DNA from 2 places in the Acidovorax sp. GW835-FHT14B10 genome. Region 2 is predicted to be linked to the other one. Evidence: riboswitches for the same ligand, from Rfam matches in the RefSeq annotation. Region 2 holds a riboswitch; the other holds the start of a gene.
The links. A riboswitch is a leader RNA that binds a small molecule or an ion and turns the genes downstream of it on or off. The one in region 2 is predicted to bind S-adenosylhomocysteine.
Positions count from the first base shown of each region.

Region 1: another riboswitch for S-adenosylhomocysteine. It lies ahead of metH (methionine synthase); the one in region 2 lies ahead of ahcY (adenosylhomocysteinase).

Region 1 is NZ_JBXAGC010000004.1:144,468-150,430, forward strand. Features, by position in the region: gene AC1Q5S_RS05320 (PPK2 family polyphosphate kinase) at 1-855, opposite strand, end outside; gene AC1Q5S_RS05325 (LysR family transcriptional regulator) at 1,006-1,944, opposite strand; gene AC1Q5S_RS05330 (PACE efflux transporter) at 2,075-2,506, shown strand; S-adenosyl-L-homocysteine riboswitch at 2,538-2,636, shown strand; gene metH (methionine synthase) at 2,615-5,404, shown strand; gene AC1Q5S_RS05340 (PEP-CTERM sorting domain-containing protein) at 5,727-5,963, shown strand, end outside.
Region 2 is NZ_JBXAGC010000002.1:229,297-235,259, forward strand. Features, by position in the region: gene AC1Q5S_RS03005 (septal ring lytic transglycosylase RlpA family protein) at 17-691, opposite strand; gene metF (methylenetetrahydrofolate reductase [NAD(P)H]) at 761-1,612, opposite strand; gene AC1Q5S_RS03015 (TlyA family RNA methyltransferase) at 1,609-2,607, opposite strand; gene ahcY (adenosylhomocysteinase) at 2,785-4,221, opposite strand; S-adenosyl-L-homocysteine riboswitch at 4,291-4,369, opposite strand; gene AC1Q5S_RS03025 (class I SAM-dependent methyltransferase) at 4,587-5,432, opposite strand; gene AC1Q5S_RS03030 (group I truncated hemoglobin) at 5,604-5,963, opposite strand, start outside.

The DNA.
Region 1 (5,963 bases), on a different contig from region 2:
GAAATGCTCCAGCCCCGGGTCGCCCGGCGGATAGCGCAGGTCCAGGTTCTGCAGCACCTCGCGCAGCACGGTGGCGATCATCAGGTTGCGGTGCGTCTTGGAGTTGGCGGGCACGATGGTCCAGGGCGCCCAGGGGGTGTGCGTGGCCGCCAGCAGTGTTTCGTAGGCTTTCTGGTAGTCGGCCCACTGCTTGCGCACGGCGATGTCGCCCATGTCGAATTTCCAGTGCTTGGTGGGATCGTCCAGGCGCTCCTGCAGTCGCTCGCGCTGTTCCTCGAAGCCGATGTGCAGCATGAACTTCACAATGACCGTGCCGGTCTCGCTGAGCATGCGTTCGAAGTCGTTGATGTGGGCCAGGCGCTGGCGCTGCTGCTCGGGCGTGATCCAGCCGTTGACCACTGGCACCAGCACGTCTTCGTAATGGCTGCGGTTGAACACCGTCAGCTCGCCGGCGCCCGGCACCCGCTGGTGGATGCGCCACAGGTAGTCGTGGGCGCGCTCGGGCTCGGTGGGCGCCTTCCAGCCCACGGCATGCACACCCAGGGCGCTCATGCTGCCGAACACGCCGCGCACGGTGCCGTCCTTGCCCGAGGCGTCGGTGCCCTGCAGCAGCACCAGCAGCTTGTAGCGCCGGTCGGCATACAGCAGGTCTTGCAGCGTGTCGAGTTCGATCGCCAGGGCCTGCACATCTTCCTTGGCCTGCGCCTTCTCGCCGTTCATGAACGGCGTGGCGTCGGGGTCGAAATCCTTCAGCGAGACCGGTTTGGGGCCGGAGCCATTGGCCGGCTTGGGTTGCCAGGCGGCCCAGCGCTTGGCCAGGGCCTTGTCGTTGCTTTGAAAGGGGGATTTGCTCATGGTCGTTTTTCGGTGGGTAGGGCGGCCAGCTTGGCGCAATGCGCCGGGCCGGTCAATGCACACTTGCGGCACACATGGGCATTGAATGCTATGCAATGAATAGCTTCTGGCGCTTGCTGGATAAGCGTCGTAATCTTTTTTGGTCGTCAATCAGGCCTGTCCACCCGATGCACCCTGCTGCGCGATCAGCTGCACAAAGCGCCGCGCGCCCAGGCCCAGCGGGCGCTCTTTGGACCAGACCACGTCCACCCATAGCGCCACGCCGTTGCTGAGGTTTTCAAACGGCATCTCCACCAGCGAGCCGGCCGCGATGCGCGGCTGCACCAGCGCGCGCGGCTGCCAGCCCCAGCCCAGGCCCGCCTCGATCAGGCCCAGGGCGGCCAGGTGGCTGTCGGTGCGCCAGTGGTGGCGGGCAAACACGAAGCGTGGGTCGGTCTGCGCCAGGTCGCGGCTGGCCACCACGATCTGGCGCGTGGTGGTGAGGTGTTCCTCGCGCAGCTGGGCCCGCTCGGGCGCCTCGCCGCGGGCAGCTGCGGTCGCCCGCGCAGCCACCAGCACGGGGTGCTGGGGCGCCATCACGGCCACCAGGGTTTCGCTGCCCACCTCCTGGAAACCCTCGCGCCCGTCGATGCTGGGGCGCTCGAACACCAGCGCCAGTTGTGCCCGCCCGCTGTGCAGCAGGGCTAGCGCGTCGCCCTGGGGCGCGGCCAGCACCTCCACCTGCAGCAGCGGGTATTGCTGCGCCAGCGCGGCCAGCGGCGCCGTCCAGCGCGCTGCCAGCAGCTCGGGGGCGATGGCCAGGGTGAGGCGCTCCTCCAGGCCCTGTGTGAGCGCCAATGCCTGGGCATTGAGCTGCCGCAGCTGCGCGGCCAGCAGCCGCGCCTGCGGCTCCAGCGCCCGGGCCGCCGCTGTGGGGCGGGGCTCGCGCCCGCTGCGGTCGAACAGTTGCACGTCGAGCTCGGCCTCCAGGTGGGCGATGGTCATGCTCACGGCCGAGGGCACCCGCGACAGCGCCCGCGCGGCGGCCGAAAACGAGCCTCGGTCGAGCACCGCCAGAAACACCTGCACGCTGTCGGAAGAAAAGGCCATGGCCTGCCAATCTGTCAATAAATCTGAAATAAGCTGACTTTATATATCAGTGATTCGTACATAAAGTGCCGCCATGACCGTGCATGCACCCGTGACCCTGTCCGTTTCCTCGTCCCCCGCCGCCCCCGGCCTGCAGGGCGTGCGCCGCCGCGTGCTGTATGTGACTTTGTACGAGCTCATCGCCATTGCCGTGGCAACCTGGGGGCTGGCAGTGCTCACGGGCCAGAGTGCTGCGCACTCCAGCGTGGCATCGGTGGCCGCCTCGGCGGTGGCGGTGGTCTGGAACCTGCTGTTCAACTGGGCCTTCGAGCGCTGGGAATCGCGCCAGGCCGTGCGCGGGCGCAGCGTGCGCCGCCGCATTGCCCATGCCATCGGCTTCGAGGGCGGTCTGGTGTTCACGCTGGTGCCGCTGTTTGCCTGGTGGTTCAACGTGAGCCTGTGGCAGGCCTTCGTGATGGACCTGGCGCTCATCGTTTTCTTTCTTTGCTACACCTTTGTCTTCAACTGGGGGTTCGACCGGGTGTTCGGGCTGCCGGCATCGGCGCAGCCTGCGGCCATCTGAGCGCCGGGGCGTTCGCCCTTAAAATCCAGCCTCGCCCAAGGAGCGTTGCAGCGGCTGCCACCACCGGTGGGGCCGTCAGGCTTGGGCGCCGCATGCACCGCATGCCCCATCGCAACGACGCTCACCTGTTTTTCTGCTGTTCCTGCACAGGTGAGTCGCATGTCTGAAATTTCCGTTCCCCCCATGAAGCTGTCCGGCCTGGAGCCTGTCTCCATCGGCGAGGGCACGCTGTTCGTCAACATCGGCGAGCGCACCAACGTCACGGGCTCCAAGGCGTTTGCCCGCATGATCCTGAATGGCCAGTACGAAGAGGCCCTGGCCGTGGCGCGCCAGCAGGTGGAAAACGGCGCCCAGGTCATCGACATCAACATGGACGAGGCCATGCTCGACAGCAAGGCGGCCATGGTGCGCTTTCTGCAGCTGATCGCGTCCGAGCCCGACATCGCGCGCGTGCCCATCATGGTGGACAGCTCCAAGTGGGAGGTGATCGAGGCCGGGTTGCGCTGCATCCAGGGCAAGGGCATCGTGAACTCGATCAGCATGAAAGAGGGCGTGGAGAAGTTCAAGCACGAGGCCCGGCTCGTCAAGCGCTACGGCGCCGCTGCCGTGGTCATGGCCTTCGACGAGCAGGGCCAGGCCGACACCTACGCGCGCAAGATCGAGATCTGCGAGCGCGCCTACCGCATCCTGGTGGACGAGGTGGGCTTTGCGCCCGAAGACATCATTTTTGACCCCAACATCTTCGCCGTGGCCACCGGCATCGAGGAACACAACAACTACGCGGTCGATTTCATCGAGGCCACGCGCTGGATCAAGCAGCACCTGCCCGGCGCCAAGGTGTCGGGCGGCGTGTCCAACGTGAGCTTCAGCTTCCGCGGCAACGACCCGGTGCGCGAAGCCATCCACACCGTGTTCCTGTACCACGCGATCCAGGCCGGCATGGACATGGGCATCGTCAACGCGGGCATGGTGGGCGTCTATGACGATCTGGAACCCACGCTGCGCGAGCGCGTGGAGGACGTGGTGCTCAACCGCCGCCCGGATGCCGGCGAACGCCTGGTCGAGGTTGCCGAAACCGCCAAGAGCGGCGCCAAGGACGAGAGCAAGAAGCTCGAATGGCGCGGCACGCCCGAGCATCCGAAGACCGTGGGCGAGCGCCTGAGCCACGCGCTGGTGCATGGCATCACCGACTTCATCACCGAAGACACCGAAGAAGCCTACCAGCAGATCCTGGCCAGGGGCGGCCGCCCGCTGCATGTGATCGAAGGGCCGCTGATGGACGGCATGAACATCGTGGGCGATCTGTTCGGCGCGGGCAAGATGTTCCTGCCCCAGGTGGTGAAAAGCGCGCGCGTGATGAAGCTCGCGGTGGCCCACCTCATCCCCTACATCGAGGAAGAAAAGCGCCAGGACGAGGCTGCGGGCCGCGACGTGCGCAGCAAGGGCAAGATCGTCATCGCCACGGTGAAGGGCGATGTGCACGACATCGGCAAGAACATCGTCACCGTGGTGCTGCAGTGCAACAACTTCGAGGTGGTGAACATGGGCGTGATGGTGCCCTGCCACGAGATTCTGGCGCGCGCCAAGGTCGAGGGCGCCGACATCGTGGGCCTGTCGGGCCTGATCACGCCCAGCCTCGAAGAAATGCAGTACGTGGCCGGCGAGATGCAGAAGGACGAGCATTTCCGCATCAAGAAAATTCCGCTGCTGATCGGCGGCGCCACCTGCTCGCGCGTGCACACGGCCGTCAAGATCGCGCCGCACTACGAGGGCCCCGTGGTCTATGTGCCCGACGCCTCGCGCAGCGTGAGCGTGGCGCAAAGCCTGCTCGGTGACGGCGTCGAGAGCTATGTGCAGGAAGTCAACGCCGACTACGACAAGGTGCGCACCCAGCACGCCAACAAGAAGCAGGTGCCGCTGTGGCCCCTGGCCAAGGCCCGCGCCAACAAGACGCCGATCGACTGGCAGGCCTACCAGCCCGCCGTGCCGCGCGCCCTCGGCCGCCGGGTGTTCCAGAACTTCGACCTGGCCGAACTGGCGAAATACATCGACTGGGGCCCGTTCTTCCAGACCTGGGACCTGGCCGGCCCGTACCCCGCCATCCTGACCGACGAGGTGGTGGGCGTGGAGGCCACGCGCGTGTTTGCCGACGGCCAGGCCATGCTCAAGAAGATCATCGAAGGCCGCTGGCTCACCGCCAGTGGCGTGATGGCCCTGCTGCCCGCCAACAGCGTGAACGATGACGACATCGAGTTCTACACCGACGACACCCGCACCGAAGTCGCCATGACCTGGTACGGCCTGCGCCAGCAGACCGAAAAGCATGTGATCGACGGCGTGACCCGGCCCAGCCGCTGCCTGGCCGACTTCGTGGCGCCCAAGAGCAGCGGCATTGCCGACTATGCGGGCCTGTTCGCGGTGACGGCGGGCCTGGGAATCGAGAAGAAGGAAAAGGCCTTCATCGACGCGCTGGACGACTACTCGGCCATCCTGTTCAAGAGCCTGGCCGACCGCCTGGCCGAGGCCTTTGCCGAATGCCTGCACCAGCGCGTGCGCACCGACCTGTGGGGCTATGCCAGCGATGAGGCGTTGAGCAACGAGGACATGATTGCCGAGAAGTACCACGGCATCCGCCCCGCGCCCGGTTACCCCGCCTGCCCCGACCACAGCGCCAAGACCGCCCTGTTCCGGCAGCTGCAGTGCGAGGACATCGGCATGGACCTCACCGAAAGCCTGGCCATGACGCCCGCCGCCAGCGTGAGCGGCTTCTACATCGGCCACCCCGATGCCGTGTATTTCAACGTGGGCAGGATCGGCGAAGACCAGCTGCACGACATGGCCGAGCGCCGGGGCATGGACGAGGCGGTGCTGGCCAAGCTGCTGGCGCCCAATCTGTGATGCTCTGGCGCTGAAATAAAGCGCGGAAAGCGCTCGCCGATACAGTGCAAGTGTCCTCGCCTGAGAACCGAAGACCTTGCGTGCGGGGGGGGGGCTTTGGGTTGTCCGCAGGGCTGGGTTTTGAAGGACAGTGCGGGCATACCGGTTCGATGCACCCCGGCGGACGCCCCGGCACCTGGGGCGTGTAGCGAATTGTGTCGAATATTTTGACAATCCGGGCCGTGAAGCAACGTAAGTTGTTGATTTTTCTGAGTGGCATGGTGTGTGCTTTTGTAAGTCGAGGTCGCAGTTTTCAGCGACTACTTACAGAGGGGGTCACACCATGGAATTCAAAACCGCAGCAGCTATCGTCGCAGGCATGCTCCTATCTGCAACCGCTCATGCGGTGCCGATTGTCAACACCAACGTGCGTCCTGTGGCCCTCGGGGCGACTGCGGCGGGCGAGCAATCGCTGCAAACTGTCTTGGATAACGTGTTTGGCGCCGGCGCAGTAAGCGCGGCCAACGACCAGAGCGCGGCAGGCCTGTGGGGCTCTGCCACCAGTTCGGCCACCATGATC
Region 2 (5,963 bases):
GGCTCTACGGCCAGGCTCAAGGGGCCGATCCCGAAAGCGACTGGAAACAGTCGCTCTCGCCTTCCTCCAGCAGCCACAGTTCCACGGGCTTGATGCCCAGTCCCAGCATGCCCAGCTCCTGGGCGGCAGCCTGGCTTACATCGATCACGCGGTTCCCGGAGAAAGGGCCGCGGTCATTGATGCGCACCACCACGGCGCGGCCCGTGAGCTGGCTGCGCACACACACCCGGGTGCCGAATGGCAGGGAACGGTGTGCGGCGGTGAAATCGCGGCGGTTGAAGATCTCGCCACTGGCCGTGCGCCGGCCGTGAAAGCGCGGTCCGTACCAGGATGCCAGGCCCTGCTGGTCGCTTTCGCGCACGGGCTCGTCCGCGCTGTCCTGCGGCTCCGCGCTGTCGGCTCCGCGCCGGGCGGCTTCGTTGCGCGCCGGCTCCGGCACTGGCTTTGCCCGCGGCGGCGGTTCGACCTGTTTGCCGGCCGCCGGCGCGCAAAACCGCGATCGGGGCGCGCCACGTTGCTGCGCCAGCTCGCAGGCATTGCGGGGCTCGGTCGACATCCCGGCGGCCGCTTCGGGGAGCCCCGGGTCCGCCACCGGCAGGGGCGCACAGGCCACCAGCACCCATGAAAGCGCCGCCAGCCCCAGCAGCGGGCACCAGCGCACGCTCTTCACACTCTTGTCAGTCCGCTGCATCCATCACCACTTCCAGAAAAACGAAAGGCCCCACCGCGCGGCAGCGATCACGCCCGGCCCCGCCCCCCATTACAAACCGAGGCGCCGGCACAGTTCCAGCGTTGTTGCACTCTGATTCATGGTGTAGAAGTGCAGGCCCGGCACGCCGCGCTGGCGCAACTGCTCGCACAGCGAGGTCACCACATCCAGGCCAAACGCCCGGATCGACGCCGTATCGTCACCAAAACCCTGCAGGCGCAGACGGATCCAGCGCGGAATCTCGGCACCGCAGGCATCCGAAAAGCGCATGAGTTGCGAAGACCCCATGATGGGCATGATGCCGGGCACCACCGGCACATCCAGCCCCAGGCGGCGCACATCGTTCACAAAGCCCTCGTACGCATCGGCATTGAAGAAATACTGGGTGATGGCCGAATCAGCCCCTGCCTGCACCTTGGCGGCAAAGGCCTGGAGGTCGGCCTCGGGCGACTTGGACTGAGGATGCACCTCGGGGTAGGCGGCCACCTCGATGTGAAAATCACGCCCGGTCTCGGCGCGGATGAAGGCCACCAGGTCGCTGGCGTAGTGGAACTCGCCGCCCATGCCGTAGCCGCTGGGCAGGTCACCGCGCAAGGCCACCAGGCGCTTGACGCCCATGGCCTTGAGCGTGGCGAGCTGCTCGCGCACCGACTGGCGCGTGGCCCCCACGCACGAGAAATGCGAGGCCGCGCTCACGCCCTCGGCCAGGATCTCCTGCACGGTGCCGAAGGTACCCTCTTGCGTGGAGCCGCCTGCGCCATAGGTCACCGAGCAGAACTCGGGCTTGCGGGCATACAGCTGCTGGCGCACGGCGCGCAGCTTTTCGGCGCCCTCGGGCGTCTTGGGCGGAAAGAATTCGAAGCTCACCGGCAGACCGGTGGCTGGTGCGTTGGCCGCGGTCATGCGCCCCTCCTCGCAAAAACAAAAAATTCATGGTTGCCGTCACCGCCGCTGATGGGGCTGTCCAGCCACGCCTGCACCACCAGGCCCAGCCCGGCACAGCAGTCACGGATGCGTTGTTCCACCACGGCATACAGCGCGGCATCGCGCACGATGCCGCCCTTGCCCACCTGGCCGGGCTGCAGCTCGAACTGCGGCTTGACCAGCATCAGTAGGCTGCCGCCTGGCGCCAGCAGCGGCACCAGCGCGGGCAGCACCAGCGTGAGCGAGATGAACGACAGGTCCCCCGTCACCAGATCGAACACCGGTGTGATGTCGGTATCGGCGCATTCGGGCCGGCGGCGGCGCTCCACCGGCAGCGTGCCCTGTTCGCGGGCCTTGGCGCGGGCGGCGCGCTCGGACTTGAAGGCTTCGATGTCCTGGTCCTTGGCATCGTTGCTGTCGTCGTAGGCCTCGTCCACCTGCCCGCCATTGCGCATCCAGCTGTAGGGTGCCTCGGGCTGGGTCTCGTTGTCCTCTTCGGCCTCGATCACTTCCGACAGGGCCAGCTCACAGGCATCCTGCAAGGCCTGCGCCGTCAGCGAGCGCGCATTCACGCCCTCGACGCAGACCACGCGCAGATCAGCGCGCAGCCGCTCGTGCAGCTGGCCATGGCCCACATCCACGCCAATCACCTGGGCCGCGCCCTGCTGCAGCAGGCAGTCGGTAAAGCCGCCCGTGCTCTGCCCCACATCCAGGCAGCGCAACCCCGCCACCGACAGGCCGGTGGCCCGCAGCGCCCCTTCGAGCTTGAGGCCGCCACGCGAGATGTACTTGGCCTCGGCATCGTCGAGCAGCCGCACCTCGGCCACGGACGGAATTTCGTCCCCGTTCTTGGCCACCTTCTGCCAGGGCGCCAGCGGCGACAGGCGCCACTCCACGCCCGCGGCAATCAGCCGCTGCGCCTGCGAGCGCGTGGCCGCATGGCCACGTTCCACCAAAAACACATCTGCGCGCATCGCGCCCATCCTTTTTGAGTCAAGTCAGCTGGTAGCGTTAGTAAATCAAGCGCCAGCAGCTCATATAAAAATAGCATCATTGAGCCGCGCCACCCGCCAGCGCCACCGCGGAACCGGCTTTGCCGGGCCGCTGGTGGCGTCCCCCTCAGGGGGAAGGCGCAAGCGCCCGAGGGGGAATCAGTACCTGTAGGTGTCGGGCTTGTAGGGGCCCTGCTTGGGCACGCCGATGTAGGCGGCCTGCTCGTCGCTCAGCTCGGTCAGCATGGCGCCCACCTTCTTGAGGTGCAGGCGTGCCACCTTCTCGTCGAGGTGCTTGGGCAGCACGTAGACCTTGCCCACGTCGTAGCCTTCGGGGTGGGTGAACAGCTCGATCTGCGCGATGGTCTGGTTGGCGAACGAGTTCGACATCACGAAGCTCGGGTGGCCCGTGCCGCAGCCCAGGTTCACCAGGCGGCCCTTGGCCAGCAGGATGATGCGCTTGCCGTCGGCGAAGATCACATGGTCCACCTGGGGCTTGATCTCTTCCCACTGGCAGTGTTCTTCGAGCTTGGCGACCTGGATCTCATTGTCGAAGTGGCCGATGTTGCAGACGATGGCCTGGTCCTTCATGGCCTTCATGTGTTCGAAGGTGATCACGTCACGGTTGCCGGTGGTGGTGACGAAGATGTCGGCCAGTGGCGCGGCCCATTCCATGGTCACGACCTTGAAGCCTTCCATGGCGGCCTGCAGGGCGTTGATGGGGTCGATCTCGGTCACCCACACCTGGGCGCTCAGCGCGCGCAGCGCCTGGGCACTGCCCTTGCCCACGTCGCCGTAGCCGGCCACCACGGCCACCTTGCCGGCGATCATCACGTCGGTGGCGCGCTTGATGCCGTCCACCAGCGATTCGCGGCAGCCGTAGAGGTTGTCGAACTTCGATTTGGTCACCGAGTCGTTCACGTTGATGGCGCGGAACAGCAGCGTGCCCTTGGCCGACATTTCCTTGAGGCGGTGCACGCCGGTCGTCGTCTCTTCGGTCACGCCGAGGATCTGGGCGCTCTTGCGGCTGTACCAGGTGCTGTCTTCGGCCAGCTTGGCCTTGATGGCGGCATACAGGATGCGCTCTTCCTCGCTGCCGGGATTGGCCAGCACGGAGGCGTCCTGCTCGGCCTTCTTGCCCAGGTGCATCAGCAGCGTGGCGTCGCCGCCGTCGTCCAGGATCATGTTCGGGCCTTCGCCCTCCGTGCCCTTGGCGCCGAAGTCGAAGATGCGGTGGGTGTAGTCCCAGTAGTCCACCAGGGTCTCGCCCTTGATGGCGAACACCGGCGTGCCGGTGGCGGCAATCGCGGCGGCGGCGTGGTCCTGGGTGGAGAAGATGTTGCACGAGGCCCAGCGCACATCGGCGCCCAGGGCTTTCAGGGTCTCGATCAGCACGGCCGTCTGGATGGTCATGTGCAGCGAGCCGGTGATGCGCGCGCCCTTCAGGGGCTGCCTGGCGGCGAATTCCTCGCGGATGGCCATCAGGCCGGGCATCTCGGTCTCGGCGATGCGGATTTCCTTGCGGCCCCAGTTGGCCAGGCCGATGTCGGCAATGGCGCTGTCGGCCAGGGTAGGTGCGTTGACGCGTGCGTTCATGGTTTGCTCCAAAGCATGTTTGAAAAAACCACTCGCCGGGGGGGAAGGGAAAAAGCTCACCACGCGGAAAGTGGATGAGCGTCGTTGCGAAAGTGACTCCGAGCCTCACGCCCCGCCAATGCTGGGGACGCTGCAACGCTCCTCGGATGAGGTCGGGATTATACGGACGCGCGCACCCGGCGCCACGCCATCCCGGCCGCCAGCCAGGGCGCATTCCCCGGCCACATGGCTCGGCATGCGCGGGACCCACCGATGCAAGCGCCGCATCCGCCGGCAACGATGCGCCCAGTGCGCGGGGAGGCATCCGTCACCAGGCCCCGTTGCCATGCATGGTGGCTGCCCCCCCCAGGTACGGCAGCGCTCCTTCATTTCTCGCCATAAACCACGAGTGCGCTGGCGTCGATCCGGACATTGCCATCCGGGAATTTCTGCTCGATGGCCCGATACACCTCTTCCCGAATCTTCTCTCCCGTGGCTTCGTCGGCCTGGCCCAGTGCGGCAACCACCGGTGCGGCCACTTCGGTCATGGCCTGCCAGTACACATCGGCGGTCTGGCAGTCGAGCCGTCCCGCCACCTCCCTGACCGACACATTTTTCAGCCCGGCCTGCGCCAACAGCGCCTCGCCCCAGCCCGCCTGGGCACAGCGGAACATGCCCGGCGCGCCCGGCGCCGGTGCAGGCAAGGCCATGTTCCGGTTGATCGCGCCCATGATGGCCGTCACCCAGAAATTTTTCTCCGCCACATTCCAGACCGCAGTGGCCAGGCGCCCGCCGGGTTTCAGGACACGCGCCATCTCCCGGGCCGCCAGATCCATGTCGGGGAAAAACATGAAGCCAAAGCGGCAGCTGACGGCATCAAAACTCTGGTCCGCAAAAGGCAGCGCGCACACATCGCACACGCGGGTCTCCACATTGGCCAGCCCGCGGCGCTGCGCATTCTCCCTGGCGATCTCCAGCATGTTCGCCGCCAGGTCGGTGACGACCACCCGCCCCTGCGGAATGCGCGCCGCAATCGTCAACCCGGGCTCTCCCGTGCCGCCGGCGACATCGAGCACCACGTCCTGGCCCTTCGGGTCCAGCCAACGGATGATTTCGTCGCCCATGGGGCGCAGGAAGTCCATGAACAGCTCATCCCATTTCTTCCAGCCCGCGGAGAACCGGTTCCAGGACGCTTGCTGTTGTTCGCGAATGCTTTCTAGTTGCGAGTCCATTTGAGGTACCTCCATAGATGGTGTGCAACCCTCCGCCCCTGCGGCGCGACCGCGCCGGCAGGAGACCCGGTCATTCCGATTCCTGATCCTTGGTGTCTGGGCGCTCAACCGCAGCCCGTGCCTTGCAAGGCAATGCGCAGCAACAACGACACGGGTGATGGAAGAAGGGAATCAGACGCGGATGATGTGGCCCTTGAGCGCGTAGAGGATGCCGATCACCTCGTTCTTCGTGCCATCGTCCAGCTGGTGCTTGCCCATGGCACCAACAATGTCATCCATGACCGCCAGATACTCCTGTTCACTGATGTTCATCCCCTTGTGCACCGTGAGCATGTCTCTGCCGGTGTAAGGCTGCGGTCCCCCGGCACCCGCACAGAAGAACTCGGTCGCCATTTTCTTGGTGTGCTCCAGGTCCTCGGCGTTCTCGAAACGGGTTTTGACGAGGGGATTGCTCAGGTGGGCGGCAATGACATCGTCCACGAGGCGGGCGATGCCCGCCGATTCGCCCAGCCGTTGGTAAAGCGTGGTACC